Regions from separate parts of the Pseudomonas sp. NY15435 genome, predicted to be linked through region 3. Evidence: predicted binding sites of a transcription regulator. Region 3 holds the regulator's gene; each other region holds the start of a gene.
The links. The regulator sigma-54, encoded in region 3, starts transcription at its own class of promoters, with help from an activator protein. The targets are predictions, from matches to a motif close to ANTGGCATNNANNTTGCTNT.
Positions count from the first base shown of each region.

Region 1: a site for sigma-54 is predicted at 1,967-1,986, ahead of flgB (flagellar basal body rod protein FlgB). Genes of this name have one in related genera too.
Region 2: a site for sigma-54 is predicted at 1,215-1,234, ahead of ACNFH5_RS10435 (pilin). Genes of this name have one in related genera too.

Region 1 is NZ_JBLUQA010000003.1:239,436-242,710, forward strand. Features, by position in the region: gene ACNFH5_RS08330 (flagellar hook protein FlgE) at 1-325, opposite strand, end outside; gene flgD (flagellar hook assembly protein FlgD) at 353-1,048, opposite strand; gene flgC (flagellar basal body rod protein FlgC) at 1,068-1,514, opposite strand; gene flgB (flagellar basal body rod protein FlgB) at 1,520-1,927, opposite strand; gene cheR (protein-glutamate O-methyltransferase CheR) at 2,478-3,275, opposite strand, start outside.
Region 2 is NZ_JBLUQA010000004.1:32,921-36,195, reverse strand. Features, by position in the region: gene pilB (type IV-A pilus assembly ATPase PilB) at 1-1,056, opposite strand, end outside; gene ACNFH5_RS10435 (pilin) at 1,282-1,740, shown strand; gene ACNFH5_RS10430 (hypothetical protein) at 1,798-2,823, shown strand; gene ACNFH5_RS10425 (methyltransferase family protein) at 2,820-3,275, shown strand, end outside.
Region 3 is NZ_JBLUQA010000002.1:516,432-519,706, forward strand. Features, by position in the region: gene rapZ (RNase adapter RapZ) at 1-126, opposite strand, end outside; gene ptsN (PTS IIA-like nitrogen regulatory protein PtsN) at 129-596, opposite strand; gene hpf (ribosome hibernation-promoting factor, HPF/YfiA family) at 606-914, opposite strand; gene ACNFH5_RS06520 (RNA polymerase factor sigma-54) at 993-2,495, opposite strand; gene lptB (LPS export ABC transporter ATP-binding protein) at 2,751-3,275, opposite strand, start outside.

The DNA of each region.
Region 1 (3,275 bases), on a different contig from region 3:
CGGTGCCGAAGTAGCCGGCGCGGGTGTAGCTCACCGCGCCGTTGTTGCTGGTGACGAAGAAGCCGTTGCCGTTGATGGCCATGTCCAGGGCATTCTGGGTCGAATCGATGGTGCCCTGGTTGAACAGCTGCGAGACGTTGGACAGCAGCACGCCGCTGCCCACCGGGTTGCTGCCGCTGCCCAGCACGGAGGCCGCGTACACATCGGAGAACTCCGCGCGGGACTGTTTGAAGCCCACGGTGCTGGCGTTGGCGATGTTGTTGCCGGTGGTGTTGAGGTCACTGGAAGCGGCCTTGATACCACTGAGCCCGATATTGAAAGACATGCTTAGCTCCTGGTCGGTATCGCCGACTTACTGGCCAATGATCTGGACTTTGGACAGGCCGATGCTGCCCAGTCCGGCGAGGTTGAGGGTCAGCTCGCCGCCGTTCTGCCCGAGGGTCACGCTGTCGACGTTGGCCGGCAGGAAGGTGGTCAGGCCGTAGGTCTTGCCCTCGTAGTTGGTCTGCGCTTCGAACTTGTAGCGGCCGGGCGGCGCGAGATTGCCGCTGGAATCCTTGCCGTCCCACATGAAGCTGACGTTGCCGGCGGTCTGCTGGCCCATCTCGACGCGGTTCACCAGGGTGCCCTTGTCGTCGTAGATGTTGACCCAGCTGTTGGCCGTGGACACCGGCAGGGTGTAGGTGCCCTTGAAGGTCTCGGAGGTGTCCACCATCGATTTCTCGGTCGGCACGATCACCTTGCGGCCCACCAGCGAAGAAGCCTGCAGGGCCTGGGACGACTGGTAGTTGGAAAGCACGCTGTCCATGCTGGTGTTCAGCGACTGGATGCCTTCCACGGTGCTGAACTGGGCCAGCTGGGCGATGAACTCGCCGTTTTCCTGGGGCGACATCGGGTCCTGGTTGTTCATCTGCGCCACCAGCAGCTTGAGGAATTCGTCCTTGCCAAGATTGCTCTTGCCGGCCGTGGCGCTGCCGCTGTCCTTGTTGATCGCATACTGGTCCAGAACCGAACTGGAGCCATTGATGCCACTGTTGTCGATGCTCATCGTGCTCTTTCCTCAGCGCTTACTGACCCAGGGTCAGGACCTTCTGCATCATCTGCTTGGCGGTATTCATCATTTCCGCGTTGGTCTGGAACGAGCGGCTGGCGGAGATCATGTCGGCCATTTCCTCCACCACGTTGACGTTCGGGTAATAGACGTAGCCGTCCTTGTCGGCAGCCGGGTGGTTCGGCTCGTAGCGCGGTACCAGCGAGCTCTTGTCCTCTACCACGCCCAGCACCTGTACGCCGGAGCCGGCCTGGTCGGTCTCGCCGAACAGCGAGCCCTGGTCGCCGCCGCCCTGAGCCTGCTGGAACATGGTGGCGAACACCGGATGGCGGGCGCGGTAGGTCTGGTCCACGCTGGAGGAAACGGTCTCGGCGTTGGCGATGTTCGACGCGGTGGTGTTCAGACGGGTGGTCTGGGCACTCATGCCGGTACCGGCGATGTTGAAGACACTGGCGAGCGACATGGCGATTACTCCCCGCGCAGGGCGTTCATCAGCCCTTTGAACTTGCTGTTGAGGAAGGTGAACGAGGCCTGGAACTGCACGGAGTTTTCCGCGTAGTTGGACTGTTCGATCTGTTCATCGACGGTGTTCTGATCGATCGACGGTTGGGTCGGGTTGCGATACTTGAGCGATTCGTCACCGATGCCGAAACCGTCGGCCTCGATGTGATGGGCATTGGTCAGCGTGGTGCTGAAGGTGCCGTTCTTCATCTTGTCCGACTGGGCCGCCAGTACCGAGGCGAAATCCAGATCGCGGGCCTTGTAGTTGGGCGTGTCGGCGTTGGCCAGGTTATTGGCCAGGACTTCCGCGCGCTGGGAGCGGAAGCTCAGTGCTTGCTGGTGGATGCCGAGGGCTTTGTCGAAGCTGATGCTCATGGTCGCGAACCTGTTTGCCGGTGTGGGCTTGCCAACACTTCAGCAAGGCGCGTGCCAAAACCGCATACCCTTTAATTTCAAGGGCTTGAAGGAAACAGAAGAGCGGCAAGGGGCGGCAAACAGCGGCAAAGCGGCAAGCGCTTTCCTTGCCGCTTCGGGCAAGGCGGCAAGCTTGCCGCGCTTGCCTGGAGCTTATTTGCAGGAGCGAGCTTGCTCGCGAACCTGGCCACTCGACGGAGTTCGTTCGCGAGCAAGTTCGCTCCTGCAGAAAGAACATGCGAAGCGGATACACGGCAAATTGCAGACGGAGCCCGCTTTTACGGCAGAGGAACCATACGAGGAAGCAACGGGCTTTCTTCCGGTAACTCGGTGCCCATTCCTTCCCCCAACCCTGGCTGCGCGCCCCGCTCCAAAGGGAGAGGGTTAGAGCACGCCAGAGCGCAAGCGTATCTCGCAGGTGCCGACTCCGTCGGCAATCGAATGGTCGGCAATCGAATGAATGCGAATGCAGAAGCAGGAACCCCGCCCGAACAGGCGGGGCTGCGGCCGGTTACTTGGCCTTGTAGATGATCCCCGGGCTGCACTGAACCATCTGGTAATGGTCCGGCAGCGCGTTGAGCGCTTCGGAAGCACCGAGGAACAGGTAGCCGCCGGGCTTGAGCGTGGCATGGATGCGCAGGAGGATGTCGCGCTTCACCTCGGCCGAGAAATAGATCAGCACGTTGCGGCAGAACACCATGTCGAACTTGCCCAGGGTCGCGTAGCTGTCCAGCAGGTTCAGCGCGCGGAACTCCACGCGGCTCTTGATCGCCGGCTTCACCGTCCAGCGCCCCGGCGTCTTCTGATCGAAGTAGCGGGCCAGACGCTCCTGCGACAGGCCGCGGCCGATGGCCAGGCTGTCGTACTCGCCGGCCTTGCAGGCGGTGAGCATGGAGCCAGAGAGGTCGGTGGCGACGATCTGCACGCCTGCCTTCAACTGGCCGAGGTTGGTGCGTTCGAACTCGTCGATCGACATCGACAGCGAGTACGGCTCCTGTCCCGAGGAACAGGCCGCGGACCAGATGCGCAGGCGCTGGCCGGGTGCAGCCTTGATCATCTCCGGCAGCACGCGGTTCTTCAGGACTTCAAACGGATAGGTATCGCGAAACCAGAGGGTCTCGTTGGTGGTCATCGCGTCGACCACCTGTTCGCGCAGCTGACTGCGCATCTGAATCTTCTGTACCAGTTCGCCCAGGGACTTGATGCCCTGCTGCTCCATCAACTTGTTCAAGCGGCTGGAGACCAGGTACTGCTTGTTGGCGCCCAGGAGGATGCCGCAGGTCTTCTCCAGGAAATCCCGGAACAGCTC
Region 2 (3,275 bases), on a different contig from region 3:
GGAGATGTTAATATCCGGCGTGTTGAGAATGTTCAGGCCCGTATATAGCGATACCGTCTTGCCCGACCCGGTGGGGCCGGTCACCAGGATCATGCCCTGGGGTTGCTTGAGGGCGTCCAGGTAGAGTTGCTTCTGCGATTCTTCATAACCCAGGGCATCGATGCCCATCTGCGCGCTGGAAGAGTCGAGAATCCGCATCACGATCTTCTCGCCCCACAGCGTAGGCAGGGTGTTGACGCGGAAGTCGATGGACTTGGTCTTAGACACGCGCATCTTGATGCGGCCGTCCTGGGGTTTGCGGCGTTCCGAAATGTCCAGGCCCGCCATGACCTTCAAGCGCGCGGATATGCGGCTCGCCAACTGGATCGGCGGTTTGGCTGTTTCGTGCAGCATGCCGTCAGTACGAAAACGAACCCGGTAAACCTTCTCATAAGGTTCGAAGTGGAGGTCGGAAGACCCGCCGCGGATGGCATCTAGCAGCATCTTGTTGACGAATCGCACGACCGGCGCATCATCGGCGTCCCCTCCGACGTCCTCGTCCCTTGCGGCAGCGCTGCCGCCCTCAACATCGATATTCTCGAGATCAATGTCGCCAAGATCGTCGAGGCCGCCTGTGGCGCTTTCGTACAGTTTTTCGATGGCGTCGCCAAGCTTGTCATCGTCAACCAGAATCGCTTCGGTGGTGAGCCCCGTGCTGAATTGGATGTCTGTAATTGCCTGGTGATTCGTCGGGTCTGAGACGCCCACGAATAGCTTGTTGCCCCGCTTCCATAGGGGGAGCGCGCGATGCTGGCGCACAAGCTTTTCAGACACCAGCTCCTTAGGAAATGTCTCACGATCTAGGCCGCCCAGGTCACAAAAGGCCACGCCGAACTGCTCTGCGGCGAGTTCAGTTAGCGGGCGGCTTTTGACCAGCTTGTTTTGTACCAGATAGGTGACCAGCGACAGCTTATTGCGCTGGGCCTGCTCCTGGGCCTGCCGGGCACTTTTCTCGTCGAGCAGCTGAAATTGCACCAACTGACGAGCGAGTCCTGACAGTACGACTTGATCGTTCATGGAAAATAGCCAGATAAGAGTTTCAAGCCTTATAACGCAGATGCGGTGAGGTGCCAAATCAGACGCTAACAGGTGTCAAAATTTGTCAGTTCCTGCGTAATTTCGCTCTGTAGAAACGGAGAAAACCTTCGAGCTCCGTTAATTTTGGCGCTGAACGTATTGGCATGGAATCTGCTTTCGTAACTGTCAGGTCCTACGACCGGCACCTAAACACTGGAGAGAATTATGAAGGCTCAAAAAGGTTTTACTCTGATCGAGTTGATGATCGTCGTTGCGATCATCGGTATCCTGGCTGCTGTTGCTATCCCGCAATACCAGGATTACACCATTAAGGCCAAGGTCGGTAACGCTCTCACTGCGGCTGACTCGCTGAAAACTGCAGTTGCCCTGTGTGCCCAGGAGGCCGGCGGCGTTCTGACTTCTTGCGACACGGGTGCCGCTGGTATGCCGACCTTCACCGCAACCAAAGAAGTATCCGGCGCTACCGTTGCCGACGGCGTTATTACGCTGACCTTGGCTACCGGTATTGGCACTGGCGTTGATTCCCAGACCATTACTATGACTCCGACCTCCACTGCAGGGGGAAGCGCGCTGACTTGGTCCAATGCAACTACTGTGTCCAACACTGTTGCCTCGGGCGCGATCACCAAAAACAATATCGCTGCCGCTGCTCCTAGCCCGTAATGTTGTTTTAAGAAATGCGCCGCACTGCGGCGCATTTTTTTTGGAAGAAGTAATATTATGGCAAAAAGCAAGAGCCTTTTCTCGCCGAAGATCGACTTTCTCATGATCGGTGGTCTGTCGATTCTGTGCTATCCATTTTTTATTGTTCTGCGTGGGGGCATTGATGCCGCCAGCATTGCATGGTGGGCGTTGATTCTTGCTTTCTTTGTCAATGGGCCGCACTTTCTTGTTAGTTATCAGATTTTCTATGTGAGTAAGTTTGCTACGCTCTTTCGTGAGTTTCCGGCATTCTTTGTGGGTGTTGTTGTTCCATTCGTCCTAATAGCCCTGATCTCACTCGGGTTCAGTTTTGTCAGTAAAGCGGTTTTCGTCTATCTGCTCTATGCGATGGTGTTTTTGGTCGGCTGGCACTATGTCAAGCAAGCCTACGGTTGTTTCATCGTTTATTCAGGCGGGCAGGGCGTACGATTTTCTCGAGTTGAGCTGAATGCGCTCAAGTACTCACTTTTTCCATTGTGGTGGGCTTCCTATTCATTTTTCTTTGCGACGGTGGGAGACGGCGATTTTTGGGGGCTGAAGTACCAATCGCCGATTGATTTTGACTTAGAGTTGTTGAGCCAGGTGTTCTCCGCTGTCAGTATCCTGTTGATGATGGGGATTCTCATAAGGCGCTTTGTGCTTAAAATGCCGCTCCCCGGTCTTGTTGCCCTTACCCCGCTTGTTGCGATTTACCTGTGGCTCGCTCCTGTTTTTATGGATGCAGGATTTCTATACTTGGTGCCTCTCTTTCATTCGCTTCAGTACTTGCTGTTTAGCGGCGCCTACACCCGGGGACGTGTGCGGCAGTCGGGAAAAGGTTGGGCGGGGTATCTCCACTGGTGGGGCTTTGCTTTTACTGTAGCGGCAGTTTACTTTTATCTGTTACCTGTGCGGCTGGACGATGCTCTTGGGGTGAGTGAAATTTCACCAACTGTTTTCATGGTTGCGTTTCTGTTGTTTGTCAATATTCATCATTATTTTCTTGATAGCGTGATATGGCGCGGAACCAATGCTGAAGTCAGAAAATATGTGGTAATGCAATGATGTTTGCTCAGCTCAAAAGATTTGAGGATTTTGCAAATTATCTATGGTCATACCCAGCTACGCGCATTGGTGCGAGAGTAGTTGTATTCTTTATGATCGCAGGTTTTGCGATCTCCGCAATTCAGGCCTACCAGTTGCATAAGACTGTTAATTATTTGGTCTTGCTGGTGGGTGAGTCGATTACGCTGGGTTTGGTTCTCTCGGCCCGTGGGGCGCGAGCGGTTGGTTTATCTCTGGTTTCAATTTTAGCTGCGTTCACCGGCAGCTTCTATTATCTGTTTTTCAGTTTCAGTGCTCACTCAGTCAGCCTTGTTCCTCTGCGCCTCGCGGAGTCGATACAGATTACGGGAGTTCTTTTCCAGATTTTTGCGAAGCTTAGTCTGGGGCGCAGCTTCGGATTGGTACCTGCGAATCGTAATGTCGTCACCGGTGGTGCATATCGATTAGTAAGG
Region 3 (3,275 bases):
CTGGGCCAGGTCCGGGAGGAGGCTGGCCGGCAGGTTGTCGATGCAGTAGAAACCGTTGTCCTCGAGCACGTTGAGCGCGGTGCTCTTGCCCGAGCCGGATCTTCCACTGACGATGATCAGGCGCATGATTAGTGCCCGTTGTTCTGGAAGTCCACGACGATCCGGTACAGGTCCTCGCCGTTGGCGGCGTGACGCAGGCGGTCGCGGACGTCGGAGCGGTCGAGCATGGAGGCGATCTGCCGCAGCAGTTCCAGGTGCTCCTCGGTGGCCGCTTCCGGCACCAGCAGCACGAACACCAGATCCACCGGCGCACCGTCGAGGGCGTCGAAGTCTACCGGGTGGTCAAGGTGCAGGATGGCGCTGATCGGCGACTGGCAGCCGGGGAGGCGGCAGTGCGGAATGGCGATGCCATTGCCGAAGCCGGTGGAGCCCAGGCGTTCCCGGGCCACCAGGCTGTCGAAGATGTCTTGGGAATCGAAACCCGGCAGCTCGCGAGCCACCAGGTTGGCGATTTGTTCGAGGACACGTTTCTTGCTGCCTCCCGGCACGTTCACGAGGGAACGGCCGGGGGTCAGGATTTGCTCAAGTCGGATCATAGGGAGGGGTTAACGGACGCCAACACCTTGCTGGCGTTCGAGGTATTTTTCCTTGTGCTTGATCAGTTGGCGGTCGAGCTTGTCGGTGAGCAGGTCGATGGCCGCGTACATGTCTTCATGTTCGGCGCAGGCCACCACTTCGCCACCGGCGATGTGGAGGGTGGCTTCAATTTTCTGCTTCAGCTTCTCGACCTCCATGATGACCTGAACATTGGTGATCTTGTCGAAGTGGCGCTCCAGTCGGCCAAGTTTCTCGCCGACATAGTCGCGCAGGGCGTCGGTCACATCCAGTTGATGTCCACTGATGTTGACTTGCATACCGCTTTCTCCTTATTGCCCGTGTGTAAGTGGCAGGTTATGGGGCCTGCCGCCGGAACACCTTGGCGTGGATCAACGTCACACCAGTCGCTTGCGCTCGCTCGAGGGAGAGATTCCTAGGGACTCCCGGTACTTGGCGACGGTACGACGTGCCACTTGAATGCCCTGTGCCTCCAGTAAACCAGCGATCTTGCTGTCACTCAATGGCTTTTTCGGACTTTCCGCCGCGACCAGTTTCTTGATGATTGCGCGGATCGCGGTGGACGAGCACTCGCCGCCTTCGGAGGTGCTGACGTGGCTGGAGAAGAAATACTTCAGCTCGAAGATGCCACGCGGCGTGTGCATGAATTTCTGCGTGGTGACACGGGAGATGGTCGATTCGTGCATGCCCACCGCCTCGGCGATGTCGTGCAGGACCAGCGGCTTCATCGCCTCTTCGCCGTATTCCAGGAAGCCGCGCTGGTGCTCGACGATCTGCGTCGCCACCTTCATCAGCGTTTCGTTGCGGCTCTGCAGGCTCTTGATGAACCAGCGCGCTTCCTGCAGCTGGTTGCGCATGAAGGTGTTGTCGGCGCTGGAGTCAGCGCGGCGTACCAGGCCGGCATACTGCGAGTTGACGCGCAGGCGCGGCACCGCTTCCTGGTTCAGCTCCACCAGCCAGCGCTCGTTGTGTTTGCGCACGATGACATCCGGGACCACGTATTCGGCTTCGCCGGATTCGATCTGCGAGCCCGGGCGCGGATGCAGCGACTGAATCAGCTCGATGGTCTCGCGCAGCTCGTCTTCCTTGAGCTTCATGCGGCGCATCAGTTGGCTGTAGTCGCGGCTGCCGAGCAGGTCCAGGTGATCACTGACCAGACGGATAGCCTCGGCCAGCAGGTAAGTCTTGGTGGGCAGCTGGCGCAGCTGCAGCAGCAGGCACTCGCGCAGGTTGCGTGCACCGACGCCAGCGGGTTCGAGCTGCTGTACGCGGCGCAGCACGACTTCCACTTCGTCCATCTCCACGCCCAGTTCCGGATCGATGGAGGCGAGGATGTCGTCGAGGGACTCGTCGAGGTAACCGTCGTCCGTGATGCCGTCGATGATGCTCAGGGCGATCAGGCGGTCGGTATCGGACATCGGCAGGAGGTTGAGCTGCCACAGCAGATGGCTCTGCAGGCTTTCGCCGGCTGAGGTGCGAGAGGTGAAGTCCCACTCGTCGTCATCGTTACTGGGCAGGCTGCTGGCGCTGGTCTGGTAGATGTCTTCCCAGGCAGTGTCTACAGGCAGCTCGTTGGGGATGCGCTCGGCCCACTGGTCCTCATCGAGGCTGTCGGCATTGGGCGTTGTGCTTTCCTGGAAATTGTCCTGGGAGCTGCTGGTGGTGCCGTTGGCGCCTGACTCGGCGCCGTCCGCCATGGGGTCGCTGTTGTCGTAATCCTCGCCTTCTTCCTGGCGCTCCAGCATCGGGTTGGACTCCAGGGCTTCCTGGATTTCCTGTTGGAGGTCCAGCGTGGAGAGCTGGAGCAGTCGGATGGCCTGTTGCAGCTGCGGGGTCATCGTCAGCTGCTGGCCCATCTTTAGGACTAGCGATGGTTTCATGGCTGGAACTAGGCACCTTGTTCGCTGGCGCGAAGCGCGCCATATCCACGACTACGGACACCGGGGTGCCGCGAGGAAGCAAATTATATGCCTGAGTTTGGACGCTTTGCCTAGGGGCTGTCGACCTTTCGTTACAACCCGGTTGCGCCCGGGCAGGACAGGCAGCCGAATGCATCGCGGAACGGCCGACGAGCCGCGCCACGCGCAGGGAGGAGGTGGAGCTGCCACGCCCTGGGAAGGGCGCGGCGCAGGGCCTTAGAGGCGGAACTCGTGGCCCAGGTAGACTTCCTTCACCAGGTCGTTGGCGAGGATGCTCTCGGCGCTGCCTTCGGCGATCAGTTGGCCGTCGTTGACGATATACGCCGTTTCGCAGATATCCAGGGTCTCGCGGACGTTGTGGTCGGTGATCAGCACGCCGATGCCCTTGGCCTTGAGGTGATGGATGATCTGCTTGATGTCCCCCACGGAAATGGGGTCAACGCCGGCGAAGGGTTCGTCCAGCAGGATGAACTTCGGCGAACTGGCCAGGGCGCGGGCGATTTCCACGCGGCGACGCTCACCGCCGGACAGACTCATGCCGAGGTTGTCGCGGATGTGGTGGATGTGGAACTCCTCGAGCAGGCCCTCCAGGGCTTCCTGGCGGCCAGCGCGATCGAGGTCGCTGCGGGTTTCCAGGATGGCACCGATGTTGTCCGCCACCGACAGCTTGCGGAAGATCGAGGCTTCCTGCGGCAGGTAGCCGATGCCGGCGCGCGCGCGGCCGTGCATGGGCAGGTGGGT